Regions from separate parts of the Chromobacterium paludis genome, predicted to be linked through region 2. Evidence: predicted binding sites of a transcription regulator. Region 2 holds the regulator's gene; each other region holds the start of a gene.

Region 1 (5,259 bases), 360 kb from region 2:
GGCGGCGTCGAACAGCCGGCCCAGGCTGCTGGTGCGCTGCAGCGCCTTGCCCTGGTTCAGCCAGCGCGCCAGTTGCGGCGCGGTGGCTTCGTCGGGAAAGCGCGCGGCGATGGCGGCGTCGTCGCCCCAGCTGTGCAGCGCGGCGGCGGCCATGCGCCACGGTTCGCGCGCGGCGCGGTCGCCGCCGGGCAGCGCCAGCGTGGCCAGGTGGCCCAGGCGCTGGCAGTGCGCGCCGTCCACCAGCAACAGCTCGCCGCCCCAGGCGCCGCCGTCGTCGCCCAGGCCCACGCCGTCCAGCGCCAGGCCCAGCACGGTGTCGTCGCATTGCTGTTCGGCCAGGATGGCGGCGATGTGGGCGTGATGGTGCTGCACGGCCAGCGCCGGAATGTTCAGCCGCTCGGCCAGGTTCCGCGCCAGGCGGCTGCTGAAGTAGTCGGGGTGCAGGTCATGCGCGATCAAGGCTGGGCGCGTGGCCAGCAGGGTTTGCAGGTGCGCAGCCGCCGTCTCCAGCGCCTGGCAGTTGGCCACGCGGTCCAGGTCGCCGATGTGCTGGGACAGGAAGGCCTCGTTGCCGCGGGTGAGGCACAGCGTGTTTTTGAGGTGCGCGCCCAGCGCCAGCACGGACGGGCCGCCGCGCGACAGGCCGACGGCGCAGGGCGTGTAGCCTCGGCCGCGGCGCAGGAACTGCGCATGGCCGTGGCAGCCCACGCGCAGCACGCTGTCGTCGCAGCGGGTGACGATGTCGCGGTTGTGCTCCAGCACGGCGTCGGCCAGTTGCGGCATCAGGGCGCGCGCGTCTTGGTTGCGGGTGATCAGCGGCTCGCCATGCGGGTTGGCGCTGGTCATCACCAGCAGCAGCGGCTGTGGTTCCGCCAGCCATGCCGAGCCGGCGGGCCGGCCCGCGGCCTCGTGGAACAGCAGGTAGTGCAGCGGGGTGTAGGGCAGCATGGCGCCCAGCCAAGCCACATCCGGCGCCACGCCGGGCAGCGCGTCATCGCAGCCGGCGCGCTTGGGCAGCAGCGCGATGGGGCGTTGCGGCGAGCGCAGCAGGCGGCCGGACAGCTCGTCCATCCGCGCCAGCCCGTCCAGCGAGGCGGCGTTGGCCGCCATGATGGCCAGCGGTTTTTCCTCGCGCGCCTTGCGTTGCCGCAGCCGGGCCACGGCGGCGGGATTGCGGGCGTCGCAGGCCAGGTGGAATCCGCCCAGGCCCTTGATGGCGATGATCTCGCCGCCTTGCAGCCGCCTCAGCGTTTCCGCGATGGCGTCGCCGGCCACCGGTCCCGTCGCGTCCAACAGGGCGAGGCTGGGGCCGCAAATCGAGCAGGCGTTCGGTTCGGCGTGAAAGCGCCGGTGCAGGGGATCCCGGTATTCGTCCAGGCAGGCCGGGCATTGCGGAAACTCAGCCATGCTGGTCTGGGCGCGGTCATAGGGCAGACGTTTGACCAGGGTGTAGCGCGGGCCGCAGTCGGTGCAATTGATGAAAGGGTAGCGGTAGCGGCGGTTGGCCGGGTTGAACAGCTCGGCCAGGCAGGCGTCGCATACGCAGCTGTCCGCGCCTATGGCGGCATGGCCGCCGCCGGCGGCGCTGGCCAGTATGGCGAAGCCGTCGGCCTGCTCCTGTTCCGGCAGCGGCTGGCGCAGCACCTGGTCTATGCGCGCCAGCGGCGGGCGCTCCGCCAGCAGCCGTGAAGCGAAGCCGTCCAGCCGCGCGTCGTCGCCTTGCAGCTCCATGGTCACGCCGTCGCCATCGTTGCGTATCCAGCCGGACAGGGCCAGTTCGCCGGCCAGGCGGTAGACGAAGGGACGGAAGCCCACGCCCTGCACAATGCCTCTTACCGTCAGTTGTTCGCGCGGCATGGCCAGCCTCCTTCGCCGCAGCCGTCCGCCAGCCAGGACAGCCATTCATCGCAGCCTTCGCCGGTCTTGATGGACAAGCGGATCACCGGCAGGCCCGGCCGGACCTGGCGCGCCATGCGGATGGCGGCGTCCACGTCGAAGTCCAGATAGGGCAGCAGGTCGGTCTTGCTGATGATCAACAGGTCCGCCGCGCGGAACATGTCCGGGTATTTGAGCGGCTTGTCCTCGCCCTCGGTCACGGAAAGAATGGCCACCTTGTGCGCCTCGCCCAGGTCGAAGGCGGCGGGGCAGACCAGATTACCCACGTTTTCAATCAGCAAGAGGCCGCCGTCCGGCATGGCCTGGTCCTCTTGCAGCCGCTCCAGCGCCTGGGCCACCATGCGCGCGTCCAGATGGCAGCCCTTGCCGGTGTTGATCTGCACCGCCGGCGCGCCGGTGGCGCGGATGCGCTCGGCGTCGTTGGCGGTTTGCTGGTCGCCTTCCACCACCGCCACCGGCCTGCGGCCGGCCCAGCGGCGCAGGGTGTCCACCAGCAGGCTGGTTTTGCCGGAACCGGGGCTGGACACCAAGTTGAGCGCGAAAATGCCGCGTTCCGCCAGCAGGCGGCGGTTGCGCGCGGCGCGCGCGTTGTTGTCGGACAGGATGTCCTGCTCGATGGCGATGATGCGTTCGGCCGGGGTGTCCGGCGCATGGACGGCGTCCAAGGGGCCGTGCGCCTGAGCGGCCAGCCGGTAGCCGTTCCGGGGCGCGCCGTGGCTATGGCCGCGCTTGCCGTTGATGCGGATTTGTCCGTGGCCGCAGCCGCAAGTTGTGCACATGATGCTGTCCTCCTAGCTGATTCCAATATCCACCACTTTCATCTCTTCGCCACCCCAAAGCTTGAGGTTCTGGCTGCCGCAGCGCGGGCAGCGGGCCGGCAGGGCGGTCAGCTCGGCATCGCAGCCGCAGTCGCCGCATTGGGCCTGGGCCGGGCGGCGTTCGGTCTGGAAGTCCGCGTCGGCCGCCAGGCTGTCGCGCGCCGCCAGCCGGCAGCAATAGAGCAGGGTGTCTGTCTCCACATGGGCCAGCAATCCCAATGCCAGCCGGACGCGGGTGACTCGGCGGGCGCCGGCGCGGCGCGCGGCGGTCTCGGCGATGGCGACCACGCTTTCCGCAAGTGTCAGTTCGTGCACGGGTTTTTCCTTTATTTGACCGCCTTCTCGCCTGCCAACCCATTGCAGGCTGCGCGGTGTCGAGGCGTCGACACTTTTGACGAGGCGCGGCGGGTGTCGAAGCCGTCGTCACGCGTCGCTGCGCGTTTTTGCAAGCGGTTGTCACAAGAAAACAATGGCTTGCGTGGGTGTGGCGCGGCTGGCATGGCTTATGCAACGTCATGGGCGTGAATTCGCAACGCTTGCAATCGACGTTCGGGCGGCTGCCGCCGCTTGAGGAGGCTGAAATGAATCGGTTCATCATCGCTGAACCCCAAAACTGCATCGGCTGCCGCACCTGCGAGGTGGCGTGCGCCTTGGCCCATGCGCCAAGCCCCGGCGAACCATTGTCGCCTGACACCTTCCACCCGCGGCTGACGGTGATCAAGAGCGCGCGCATCAGCACGCCGGTGCTGTGCCGGCAGTGCGACGACGCGCCCTGTCTGAACGCCTGTCCGAGCGGGGCCATCGTCTACGCCGGCAATAGCGTGCAGGTGCTGCAGGAGCGCTGCGTGGGCTGCAAGACCTGCATGGTGGCCTGTCCTTACGGCGCGATGCAGGTGGTGACCGAGCCGCAGCGGCCGCAGCCCGGCAGCTTCGCCACGCGCCAGCTCAAGGCCAAGGCTTTGAAGTGCGACTTGTGCGTAGGGAAGGCCGGCGGGCCGGCATGCATCGCCACCTGTCCCACCAAGGCGCTGCGCATAGTGGAGCCGCAGGCGCTGGAGGCCGCCATGAAGAAACGCCGGGAGCAGGCCGCGCTGGACACGCCGGCGCTATCGCTCTGAATCGAACGCAACGCGCAAAAGGACAGGAAAAATGGAGAAGGTGATTTCGGTTTGCCCGTACTGCGGTTCGGGCTGCAAGCTCAATCTCTTGGTGGAAAACGGCAAGATCGTCGGCGCGGAAGGCGCGGATGGCGTGACCAACCAGGGCGAGCTGTGTTTGAAGGGCTATTACGGCTGGGACTTCCTCAACGACACCAAGCTGCTGACGCCGCGTTTGCGCCATCCGATGATACGCCGCCGGCGCGGCGGCGAGTTCGAGCGCGTGAGTTGGGACGAGGCGGTGGCCTTCGTGGCGGGCAAATTGGGCGAGATCAAGCGCGAGCATGGTCCGGATTCCATCATGTTCACCGGCTCCTCGCGCGGCACCGGCAACGAGTCCAACTACATCGCGCAGAAGTTCGCCCGCGCGGTGATCGGCACCAACAACATCGACTGCTGCGCCCGGGTCTGCCACGGGCCGTCGGTGTCCGGGCTGATGGCCACGCTGGGCAACGGCGCGATGAGCAACTCGATCTGCGAGATCGAGGACACCGACTGCATCCTGGTGTTCGGCTACAACGCGGCCGATTCCCACCCCATCGTCGCCCGCCGCATCCTCAAGGCCAAACAGAAGGGCGCCAAGATCATCGTCTGCGACCCGCGCTACATCGAAACCGCGCGCGTGGCCGACTTGCATCTGCAATTGAAGAACGGCTCCAATATGGCGCTGGTCAACGCCTTCGCCCATGTGCTGATCAGCGAAGGCTTGTACAAGGCGGATTTCGTCGCCGAGCACGCCGAAGGCTTCGAGGAATACAAGGCCGCCGTCGCCAAGTACACGCCGGAATACGCGGCCGAGATCACCGGCCTGCCGGCCGAACTGATCCGCCAGGCCATCCGGATGTATGCCGCCGCGCCCAGCGCCACCATTCTGTGGGGCATGGGCGTGACCCAGTGGGGCCAGGCGGTGGATGTGGTCAAGGGTTTGTCCAGCCTCGCCACCCTCACCGGCAACCTGGGGCGGCCGCATGTCGGCGTCGGCCCGGTGCGCGGCCAGAACAACGTCCAGGGCGCCTGCGACATGGGCGCGCTGCCGAACACCCTGCCGGGCTATTACGATGTCAGCGACGCCGAGGCGCGCGCCCGCTTTGCTGAGGCTTGGGGCGTGGATAGTCTGCCGGCGGAGAAGGGCTGCAGCATCACCGAGGTGGCGCACCGCGTCGAGGCCGGCACGCTGAAGGCGTATTACATCTTCGGCGAAGACCCGTTGCAGACCGAGCCGGACCTGGGCATGATGCGCCGCGCTTTCGAGAAGCTGGACCTGATCATCGTGCAGGATATCTTCATGACCAAGACGGCGATGGCCGCCGACGTCATCCTGCCCGCCACCTCCTGGGGCGAGCACGAAAACGTGTTCTCCAGCGCCGACCGCGGTTTCCAGCGCTGCT
Region 2 (5,259 bases):
AGAACCAAGATCATCTATGCCAAATAAACCCCGCATCCTGCTGGCCGGCCTGCTGCTGGCCGCCGCCGCGCTGGCCCAAGCCGAACAGGCCGACCGCGACAAGAACATCGAAATCACCAGCGACAACGGCTGCGTTTCGGAGCTGAAGAACAAGAACGTCTCCACCTGCAGCGGCAATGTCGTGGTGGTGCAAGGCACGCTGCGCCTCACCGGCGACAAGCTGACCGTGAGCCAGGACAAGGACGGCAACCAGACGCTGCACGCTACCGGCCGCATCGTCACCTTCCGCCAGAAAATGGACAACGACGGCGGCTGGGTAGAGGGCCAAACCAGCGTGCTGGACTACGACAGCGCCAAGCATCTGGTGGTGCTGACCGGCAATGCGCGCGTCAAGCGCAACGGCGACCTGTCCATCGGCAATGTGATCCGCTACAACACCCTGGACGAAACCTTCGAAGTCGTGGGCGGCGGCCCGTCCGCCAGCGGCCAGGGCCGCGCCGTGGTCATCATCCAGCCCAAGAAAAAGGCCGCCTCGCAACCGGCCGGCGGGGCAGCCAAGCCATGAAGCACAGCGTTCTCACCGTTTCCCACCTGAAGAAGCGCTTCAAGAAGCGCACGGTGGTCAAGGACGTCTCGCTGAGCATAGAAAGCGGCGAAGTCGTCGGCTTGCTCGGCCCCAACGGCGCCGGCAAGACCACCAGCTTCTACATGATCGTCGGCCTGATCGGCGCCGACGACGGCGACATCCGGCTGGATGAGCAATCCCTCACCCACTATCCCATCCACCAGCGCGCCCAGCTGGGCCTGGGCTACCTGCCGCAGGAGGCATCCATCTTCCGCCGCATGACGGTGGAAGAAAACATCGCCGCCATCCTGGAGATCGCCGGCCTCAAAGGCAAGGAGCTGGAACAGGAGCTGGACCTGTTGCTGGACGACCTGAACATCGGCCACCTGCGCGACAGCAACGCGTTGGCGCTGTCCGGCGGCGAGCGCCGCCGCGTGGAGATCGCGCGCGTGCTGGCCACCCGCCCGCGCTTCATCCTGCTGGACGAGCCGTTTGCCGGCGTGGACCCGATCGCCGTCATCGACATCCAGAAAATTATCTCCTTCCTGAAGGAACGCGGCATAGGCGTGCTGATCACCGACCACAACGTGCGCGAGACCCTGCGCATCTGCGACCGCGCCTACATCATCAGCGACGGCTCGGTGCTGGCCTCCGGCGTGCCCGAGGAACTGGTCAACAACGACAAGGTGCGCAAAGTCTACCTTGGCGAGCACTTCCACCTGTAAGCGATGAAGCAGGCACTACAGCTCAAGGTTTCGCAACAGCTGACGCTGACGCCGCAGCTGCAACAGTCCATCAAGCTGCTGCAGCTTTCCACGCTGGACCTGCAGGCCGAGGTGGAGCGCTTCCTGCTGGACAATCCGCTATTGGAGCGCGGCGACGAGCCGCGGGACGGCGAGTCCGCATCCGAAAGCCAGGATAGTTCGACGCCGGACGAGCCGGCCGACAGCCGCGACGACAGCGTAGGCGAGCTGATGGACTGGGGCGCCGGCAGCCGCGCCCAGGGCGGCGGCGACGACTACGACCCCATGCTCAACGTGCCCTGCCCGGTCAGCCTACGAGAGCACCTGCTGGCCCAGCTGGGCGAAATCGCCCTGCCCCGCCGCGACGAAGCCATCGTGCGGCTATTGATCGAGGAGCTGGACGACGACGGCTATCTGCAATCCAGCCTGGACGAACTGGCCAGCCATCTGCCGCTGGAACTGCTGCTGGACAGCGACGAACTGGCGGTAGGCCTGGCGCTGCTGCAGCAGTTCGACCCGGCCGGCGTGGGCGCGCGCACGCTGGCGGAATCGCTGCAGCTGCAATTGCAGCGCCTCCCCGCCGCGGAGCCCGGCCATGCCCTGGCGCTGGCCATCGTCCGACAACACCTCGCGCTGCTGGGCGGCCGCGACTACGCCAAGCTGAAGAAGCTACTGGGCTGCACCGATGCCGAGCTGCGCGCGGCGCAGGCCCTGATCGCGCGGCTGAACCCGCATCCGGCCACCGGCTTCCATCACGGCGATGTCCACTACGTGATCCCCGACATCAGCGTGCGCAAACTCAAGGGCCGCTGGGTGGCGGAGTTGAACCGCTCGGCCGTGCCGCGGCTGCGCGTCAACCAGCTGTACGAACGCATGCTGGCCGACAGCCGGGGCCAGGGCGGCGAAATGTCGGCCCGCCTGCAAGAGGCGCGCTGGCTGGTGAAGAACATCCAGCAGCGGTTTGACACCATTCTGAAAGTGGCGGAAGCTATTGTTGAACGTCAACAATTGTTCTTTGAACAAGGCGAAGTGGCGATGCGCCCGCTGATCCTGCGCGATATCGCAGAGGAACTGGGCCTGCACGAATCCACCGTATCCCGCTCCACCAGCCAAAAATACCTGCTTTGTTCGAGAGGTTTGTTCGAACTCAAGTATTTCTTCGGCAGTTCGTTGGAGACTGAAAGCGGTGACGAGTGCTCCGCCACCGCCATCAAGGCTCACATCCGCGGCATGATAGAAGGCGAAAACCGGGCGAAGCCGCTGTCCGACAGCGCCATCGCCGACGCGCTGGCCAAGCAGGGAATACAGGTTGCCAGACGCACCGTAGCCAAGTATCGTGAAGCCATGCAGATTCCGGCGGTGAATCTGCGCAAGGCTCTGTGAGGAGTCAGCACAAGAATACAATGCCGCCCGACAACCCGCCCGGGCGGTCAACACCAGAAGGAGCTAGGGTATGAACCTCAAAGTAACTGGCCTGCACCTGGAAGTCACGCCATCGCTGCGCGAATACATCGAGAACAAACTGGAGCGCATTACCCGCCACGTCGACAATGTGATCGACGTCTCCGTTACGCTGTCCGTGGACAAACTGGTTCAAAAGGCCGAGGTCAATGTGCATCTGTCCGGCAAGGACATCCACATCGAAGCCTCCGAGGCCGATCTCTACGCCGCCATCGACCTGCTGATGGACAAGCTGGACCGCCAGGTGCTCAAGCACAAGGAAAAGCTGACCGAACACCGGGCCCAGAGCTCCGGCGAAGCGTCTCAGGCCTCGCTGTGACGCGAGCTTGAAAACAACGGGAACCCAGGGGTTCCCGTTTTTCTTTGCGCCGCCCGGTTTTCAGTACTATCAAGGCAACGTAGAATCCCGGGTTTATTCCAGCGCCGCATGCATAATCCAATATGAATCTCATCGGCAAGATACTGACTCCGGACCATGTTCTGCTGGATCTGGACGTCTCCAGCAAGAAGCGCGTGTTCGAGCAAGTCGGGCTTCTGGTGGAAAACACGCGCGGCATCGCCCGCAGCGAAATCTTCGACAGCCTGTTCAGCCGCGAAAAACTGGGCTCCACCGGCCTGGGCCAGGGCGTGGCCATTCCGCACGGCCGCGCGCGCGGCCTGAAGGAAGCCACCGGCGTGTTCATCCGGCTGAAGGCGCCGATTCCGTTCGAGGCGCCGGACGGCAAGCCGGTGCAGTGTCTGTTCGTGCTGCTGGTGCCGGAACACGCCACCGACCTGCACCTGCAAGTGCTGTCTGAGCTGGCCCAACTGTTCTCCAGCCGCCAGATGCGCGAGAAAATGCTCAACGCCTCCGGCCGGGAAGAACTCTACCAGCAGCTCTGCGATTGGATGCCCAATGCCTAGCATCACCGTGCGCCGCCTGTATCAGGACAACCAGCAGAAGCTGAACCTGACCTGGGTCGCCGGCACCGGCGGCTCAGACAACGTCATCGGCAACGTCATCGGCAATGACGGCCAGCGCCCCACTCTGGCGCTGGTGGGCCACCTGAACTTCATCCACCCCAACCGCGTCCAGGTGCTGGGCCTGGCAGAGGTGGACTACCTGAACAAGCTGGAACAATCCGCGGCCAAGACCGCGCTGGACCAGCTGTTCCATAAGAGCATGTCCGTGGTGATGGTGGCGAATAACCAGCCGGTGCCGCGGCTGCTGCGCGACTATTGCCACAGCCATAACGTGCCCTTGATGACCAGCACGCTGGAAAGCCCGTACCTGATGGACGTGCTGCGGATCTACCTGGCCCGCGCGCTGGCGGTGTCCACGGTGCTGCACGGCCTGTTTCTCGACGTGTTCGAGATTGGCGTGCTGATCATGGGCGACTCGGCCATGGGCAAGAGCGAACTGGCGCTGGAATTGATCTCGCGCGGCCACGGCATGGTGGCGGACGACGCGGTGGAGCTGTACCGCATTGGCCCGGACACGCTGGAAGGCCGCTGCCCGCCGCTGCTGCGCGACTTCCTGGAAGTGCGCGGTCTGGGCATCCTGAACATCCGCACCATATTCGGCGAAACCGCCGTCCGCCCCAAGAAGGTGCTGAAGCTGATCATCCACTTGGTCAAAGCCAACGATCAGGCCATGCAGGCGCTGGACCGGCTCAACATCCAATCGGAAACGCAGGAGATCATAGGCGTCACCGTGCGCAAAGTCGTGCTGCCGGTGGCCGCCGGCCGCAACCTGGCCGTGCTGGTGGAGGCCGCCGTGCGCAACTACATCCTGCAGCTGCGCGGCATAGACAGCACCCGCGAGTTCATCGAACGACACACCAATTTCTTGCGAGACCAGGAAAATGCGCCTGATATTGATTAGCGGCCTGTCCGGCTCCGGCAAATCCGTGGCCTTGCGCGCGCTGGAGGACTCCGGCTTCTACTGCGTGGACAATCTGCCCGCCACCATGCTGCCGGAGGCAATGGCGCTGTACGAGGAATTTGGCTATCACGACATCGCCATCAGCGTGGATACCCGCTCCGGCCCTTCGCTGGGCGCCCTGCCGCAAGTGGTGGAGCAGCTGCGCGCCAAGGGCATGGATGTGCGCCTGCTGTACCTGGAAGCCAAAGCGGAAACCTTGGTCAAACGCTTCTCCGAGACCCGCCGCCGCCACCCGCTGTCCGGCGCCGGCATCACGGTGGAGGAAGCCATCCAGGTGGAACAGGAGATGCTCAGCATCGTGCCGGAACTGGGCACCCGCATCGACACCAGCGAGCTGTCGGCCAATGGCCTGCGCAGCTGGGTGCGCGAACTGGTGGATGCCGACAGCAACCGCTTGACCCTGATCTTCCAATCCTTCGGCTTCAAGCATGGCGTGCCGCAGGACGCGGACTTCGTCTTCGACGCGCGCTGCCTGCCTAATCCCTACTACGATCCGCTGCTGCGCCCGCTGACCGGCCGCGACCAGCCCATCGTGGACTTTTTCGCCCAGCACGCCGAGGTGGCCG
Region 3 (5,259 bases), 1.7 Mb from region 2:
GATTTCCTCCAGACGCGCCGCGCGTTTGGCGTCCTTCTGCGCATTGCCGGTGGGCGTGTACAGATTGACCAGCTCCCAGAACATGGGCGTGCTGCTGATGGACAGCCAGCCCACCCAGATCAGCGCCGCCAGCATGGGCAAGCGCAACAGCGGCGACGCGACTCTGTCCGCGCGCGGCGCCATGGCGGTAAAGATCACCAGCATGGCCAGGAAGTAGAAGTACCACAGCGGATACTCCAGCATGCTGTGGGTCAGCGTGACCGCCAGGCAGCCCAGGGCCAGCACGCCTTCCGGCTCCGCCTGGCGGCCAAAGAACGGCCACACCGCCCAGACGAAACCGCCCACCACCAGCGCCGTGGCCGGCCCGCCCATCTCCGCCAGCAGCTGCATGATCAGATTGTGCGCGTTGGTGAACAGCCCGCTGTTGTAGCCGGCGGAAGCAAACTGCGGCAAGGGCTGCAAGCGCACGCTTTCCGCCGCGTACTGCGCCCAGCCCACGCCCCACAGCGGATGCGCCTGGAACGTCAGCCAGGCCTTGTGCATCTCGGCGAAGCGGCGCGCGCCCATGTCGTCGCCATTGGCCGCCAGCCGCGCCACGCCGGAAGCGTTTTCCACATCGGCGTGCGTGATCAGCGAAATCAGATGGTTGAACAACGGCAGGGCGAACTGCGCGGCCACGATTACCGCGCTGGCCAGCCACATCGCCTTCATCAGCCGGCCCATCGTCTCGTCGCGCCGGCGCCAGTACCACAGCGCGGACAGCGCGGACAGCGCCACCAGATACAGCAGGATGGAGCGCGAGCCGGCCCAGGCCAGCATCAGCGACATCCACAGCACCAGCGCGATCAGCCAGTTGCGGCCCAGCCGGCCCACCGCGTACAGATAAACGCCGGACGCCACCGACCACATCAGGTAATGCGCGTACTGATTGCGTTGGCCGATATGGCCGAAGATATTGCTGGTGGGATGGGAGCTGTCATAGAACAGCCCCAGCACCGGCGCCAGGCCGGTCACCTGCGCGGTGCCGATCAAGGACTGCACCAGGCCGCCGACGATCACGGCGCGCGCCAGCCAGACTGTAAAGTCACGCTCGCCAAACGCGCCGCGCAGCGACGCCGTCACCGAAGCCAGCAAGGCCAGCGACAACCACGCCAGCGCCGTGACATAGCTCATGCCAGGGAACAGCAAATGGACAAATTGGGGCTGAATGGCCCAGATCGCGGCCAGCAGCAGACACCACCAAGACGCGCGCGGCATGGCATCGAACAAGCGGCCGGAAGGCAGCAGCAAGACCGCGGCCGCCAGCAGCAGCCAGATTACATTGATTTCGCCAAACCACTGCGGCAGCGGCACAAAATGCACGCGCGAGGCGAACGGCACGATGGCGATCAAGCCCAGGGCCAGCAGCGACAGGCGCTCGGATAGTTTCGGTAAAGTCATGGCGGACCAGAAGGACGGAAACAGCAGAGCCGGCAGCATACCGCATGCGCCGGCTCCGTTGAACACGCCATATGTTTCGGGCTGTTACAAGCCGCCGAACATGGGCTTGCGCGTGACCGGCGCCGCCACTGCCATCACCGCGGCCAGGCGGCCGGCATCGGTATTCCCGCCCTGCGCCGCGCCGGCCGCCACCGCCTTGGAAGCCATGTCCTGCAAAGGCTTCAGCTCTGGCTGGCGGTAGCGCGCCAGCTCATGCTGAAACACCGGCGTGTAATTGGGATAATTGGCAATTGCCATGGTCAGCGCCTGCTTCGCCGGTGCGGCTTGACCATTCAATGCCCGCAAAATGGACAGCTTGATCAGCACATTCGGAAACGGCTGATAGCGCGCCACCCGCTCAGCCAGCTCCAGCTGCAAGTCGCGCATGATGCCGTCCGGCTGCAGATAATTGACCATGGACAAATCCGCCTCCCAGCTCCACAAGGGGTTACGCGCCAGCTGGGCCAGTTTCAAGGAGCGCTTGGAATTCTCCAGGCTGGCTTGGAAGGTGTTTTCTGGCAGCGGCGCGAAATTATGGATCAACTGCCGGTAAGGCATGATGCCGGTCACCACATAGGCCAGAGCCAGCACACCGACGCTCATGCCCAGAACTTGCCGGAAGCGCCCGCTCAATTGCACGGTCCAGCCCTTGGCCGGACTCAGCGTGCAAATGATCACCAGCATCAGCAAAAAAGGCAGATACCACAGCGGGTATTCAAACATCGAGTGCCCCAACAACATCATGGCAATGCTGATCAACAGCAGATTGCCGGCCGTCTGCTCGCCGCGCCGGAAATAAGGCAACAGGCAAAACAGCAGGCCGCCGATCGCCAGCAGCGTGCCAACAATGCCGGTTTCCGCCAGCAGCTGGAAAACCAGATTATGGCACTGCGTGAACAAAGTGCTTTCCGGCACTTTGGGCCAGCCGCCATAAGCCTCCAACCAGGCGGAGTGCCAAGCATAGCCTCCCAGGCCCACGCCAAACCAGGGATGCTGGGTAAACACCAGCCAGGCCTTGCTCCACTCGATATAGCGGCGCGCGCCGAAACCAGCCTCCAGCAGGCGGTCCGAACCGCTCCGCACATGAATGGGCAAGCCCAAGGCTTGCAATAGACTATCAATCTGCTGATTGAATATCTGCATCAAGGCCAGGGCCAACACCGACCAAGCCAAGGCGTGGGTCATGCGCGCCACCGTCTCGTCTTGCGGCTCGCGGCGATGCCAGAACCAGGCCAGCAAAGCCAAGCCCAAACCATAGGCCAGCGGCAGCCGCGCCCCTGTCCAGCTCATCAGCAACGCCAACACCAGCACGGCGCTGCCCGTCGCCACTCTCCCCATGCGGCCCGTAGCGTAGAGGTAAGCTGCGGAGACCGCTCCCCAACCCAAAAACTGCGCCAGCTGGTTGCGCTGGCCGAAATTACCCATCACATCATTTGAACCGGGATTGAACAGCACCCAGCCGTGCGCCGAGGGGGCAAATCCAAGCAGCTGAACGAAACCTAATACTCCTTGCAGCAAAGCTGTCATCAGCACCAATAAGGCCGCAACAGCCAGTAAATACTCGCGGGAGACGATATCAAACTGCGCCAGCCCCAAGCTAATAACTGCACACAAAAACAGATTAGAGGCTGAAAACGGCAAGTTATATTGCAGGCGGGAAAATTGCAAGAAACTGAAGAGCAGTAAAACAATAAACGCTGGGGAGATGCTAGATGTCTTTTCACCATCCCCGTCAAAATGCATCGCGACGAAGCCAATACCGAGAAAAAAAAGGCAAACCGCAATTACAACCCAATCACCCACAGGTTGGAAATGCCATGGACTGAAAAATGGCAACACAACCGACGCCACCACAAATCCAAGAGACCAAGAAGCTCTCATTCACGCACCCGAAACAGTAAAAACGGCCAGCAAGCTGACCGTTTTCTAACTATATTAAATCATTCTATTAGCGACATTCTGCAGGAACCAGGCTGGAATCCAAGGTGCCTTTAACAGAACCCACTTTAAGTGTAGCGGTACCAGCAGACGCACACTGCCAAACAATGTTACTGGACGGCGGAGTGAAAGAAGCAGTGCTGTCAGGCAATGCTACGTCAGTTCCGCCACTTGCAACAGTATACGGAATCAGAACCAGAGTATTGGCATTAGACGCGGCAACGTTGGCCTGATACGTAATGGTAATAACACCAGTTGAATCCGTAATGCCAACGGTAGAAACATTCTTAGTCGCCGTCGGAGCATTCCAACCATTGGAATATTTCACCCCGCTCGCCGCATTCTCAGCCACTGCCAGTTTAGCGGTGTCAGCCAGCGACAAACCTTCCGTCACGCGTGCGCGCACGGTGTAGTTCTGATAAGCGGGGATGGCTACCGCCGCCAGAATGCCGATAATCGCCACCACGATCATCAGTTCGATCAGGGTGAAACCCTGTTGCATTTGTTTCTTCATGTTGAACTCCATGGTCTAGTCAAGCTTGAGCCAAGCAAGGCGCCGCGTGGCTTGCGGCCGGCGCAACGTCCCCGCCTCTTCTTCCGTGACGGGCGCGTCCGGCGCGCCTCTTTGTCGTGTCCGACAATGGAGCAGGAAACATGCCAGCCTGTCCCGCCGCGGCTTTAGCCCCGCCCTGTGACAAATCCTAGACCACAGCGCGGCATAAACTGACGTTTTTCGTCACATCGGCCATCACGCTACCCTGTGTTAGCATCGGCCATCACCCCACAGGAGGCCCCCATGAGCAACCATGCCTGGCTGGAACGCAGCCGCGCCGCCGTTTGGCACCCGTGCACCCAGATGAAGCGGCACGAGAGCCTGCCCATCGTCCCCATCGCCAGCGCCGACGGCGTCTGGCTGACCGATTTCGACGGCAAGCGCTATCTGGACGGCGTCAGCTCCTGGTGGGTCAATCTGTTCGGCCACGGCCATCCGCGCATCAAGCAGGCGATACGGGATCAACTGGACCGGCTGGAGCATGTGATGCTGGCCGGCTTCACCCACCGCCCGGTGGTGGAGTTGTCGGAGCGGCTGGCGAAACTGTCTGGCCTGGGCCACGCGTTTTATGGGTCCGACGGCGCCAGCGCCACGGAAATCGCGCTGAAAATGAGCTTCCATTATTGGAAGAACAGCGGCCAGCCGGGCAAGACCCGCTTCGTCAGTCTGGAAAACAGCTACCACGGCGAAACCGTGGGCGCGCTGGCGGTGACCGACGTGCCGCTGTTCTCTTCCACTTACGCCGACCTGCTCAAGCCCGGCCTGCGCGCGCCGTCGCCGGATGCCCGGCAGGCCGCGGCCGGCGAGACCGCGGCCGACGTCGCGCGGCGCGCCGCCCAATCCTTGGAAAACCTGCTGGCCAAGCATGGCGCGGAAATCGCCGCCGTCATCGTGGAGCCGCTGGTGCAGGGCGCGGCGGGGATGGCGATGCACGATCCCATCTATTTAAGCGAATTGCGCCGCTTGTGCGATCACTACCAAGTCCACCTGATCGCCGACGAGATTGCCGTCGGTTTCGGCCGCACCGGCAGCTTCTTCGCCTATCAACAGGCCGGCATCGTCCCGGACTTCCTGTGTCTGTCCAAGGGCATCACCGGCGGTTTCTTGCCCTTGTCCTGCGTGCTGACGCGCGACGATATCTATCAAGCCTTCTATCACGACGACGTGGCGCGCGGATTTTTGCACTCGCACAGTTATACCGGCAACGCGCTGGCCTGCGCCGCCGCGCTGGCGGTGCTGGACATTTTCGAGCAGGAAAACGTGCTGGAGGCCAACCGCGCCAAGGCCGA

What was found. The regulator sigma-54, encoded in region 2, starts transcription at its own class of promoters, with help from an activator protein. The targets are predictions, from matches to a motif close to CTGGCACGCTTCATGCTT.
Region 1: a site for sigma-54 is predicted at 3,208-3,225, ahead of FYK34_RS09345 (4Fe-4S dicluster domain-containing protein). Genes of this name have one in related genera too.
Region 3: a site for sigma-54 is predicted at 4,061-4,078, ahead of FYK34_RS19200 (pilin). Genes of this name have one in related genera too.

Annotation. Positions count from the first base shown of each region.
Region 1 is NZ_CP043473.1:2,031,467-2,036,725, reverse strand. It holds gene hypF (carbamoyltransferase HypF) at 1-1,857, opposite strand, end outside; gene hypB (hydrogenase nickel incorporation protein HypB) at 1,839-2,675, opposite strand; gene FYK34_RS09350 (hydrogenase maturation nickel metallochaperone HypA/HybF) at 2,688-3,029, opposite strand; gene FYK34_RS09345 (4Fe-4S dicluster domain-containing protein) at 3,296-3,832, shown strand; gene fdhF (formate dehydrogenase subunit alpha) at 3,864-5,259, shown strand, end outside.
Region 2 is NZ_CP043473.1:2,387,324-2,392,582, forward strand. It holds gene lptC (LPS export ABC transporter periplasmic protein LptC) at 1-27, shown strand, start outside; gene lptA (lipopolysaccharide transport periplasmic protein LptA) at 17-565, shown strand; gene lptB (LPS export ABC transporter ATP-binding protein) at 562-1,290, shown strand; gene FYK34_RS11045 (RNA polymerase factor sigma-54) at 1,294-2,691, shown strand; gene hpf (ribosome hibernation-promoting factor, HPF/YfiA family) at 2,762-3,088, shown strand; gene ptsN (PTS IIA-like nitrogen regulatory protein PtsN) at 3,211-3,672, shown strand; gene hprK (HPr(Ser) kinase/phosphatase) at 3,665-4,633, shown strand; gene rapZ (RNase adapter RapZ) at 4,614-5,259, shown strand, end outside.
Region 3 is NZ_CP043473.1:4,047,076-4,052,334, reverse strand. It holds gene FYK34_RS19210 (PglL family O-oligosaccharyltransferase) at 1-1,479, opposite strand, end outside; gene FYK34_RS19205 (PglL family O-oligosaccharyltransferase) at 1,525-3,360, opposite strand; gene FYK34_RS19200 (pilin) at 3,428-3,931, opposite strand; gene FYK34_RS19195 (adenosylmethionine--8-amino-7-oxononanoate transaminase) at 4,214-5,259, shown strand, end outside.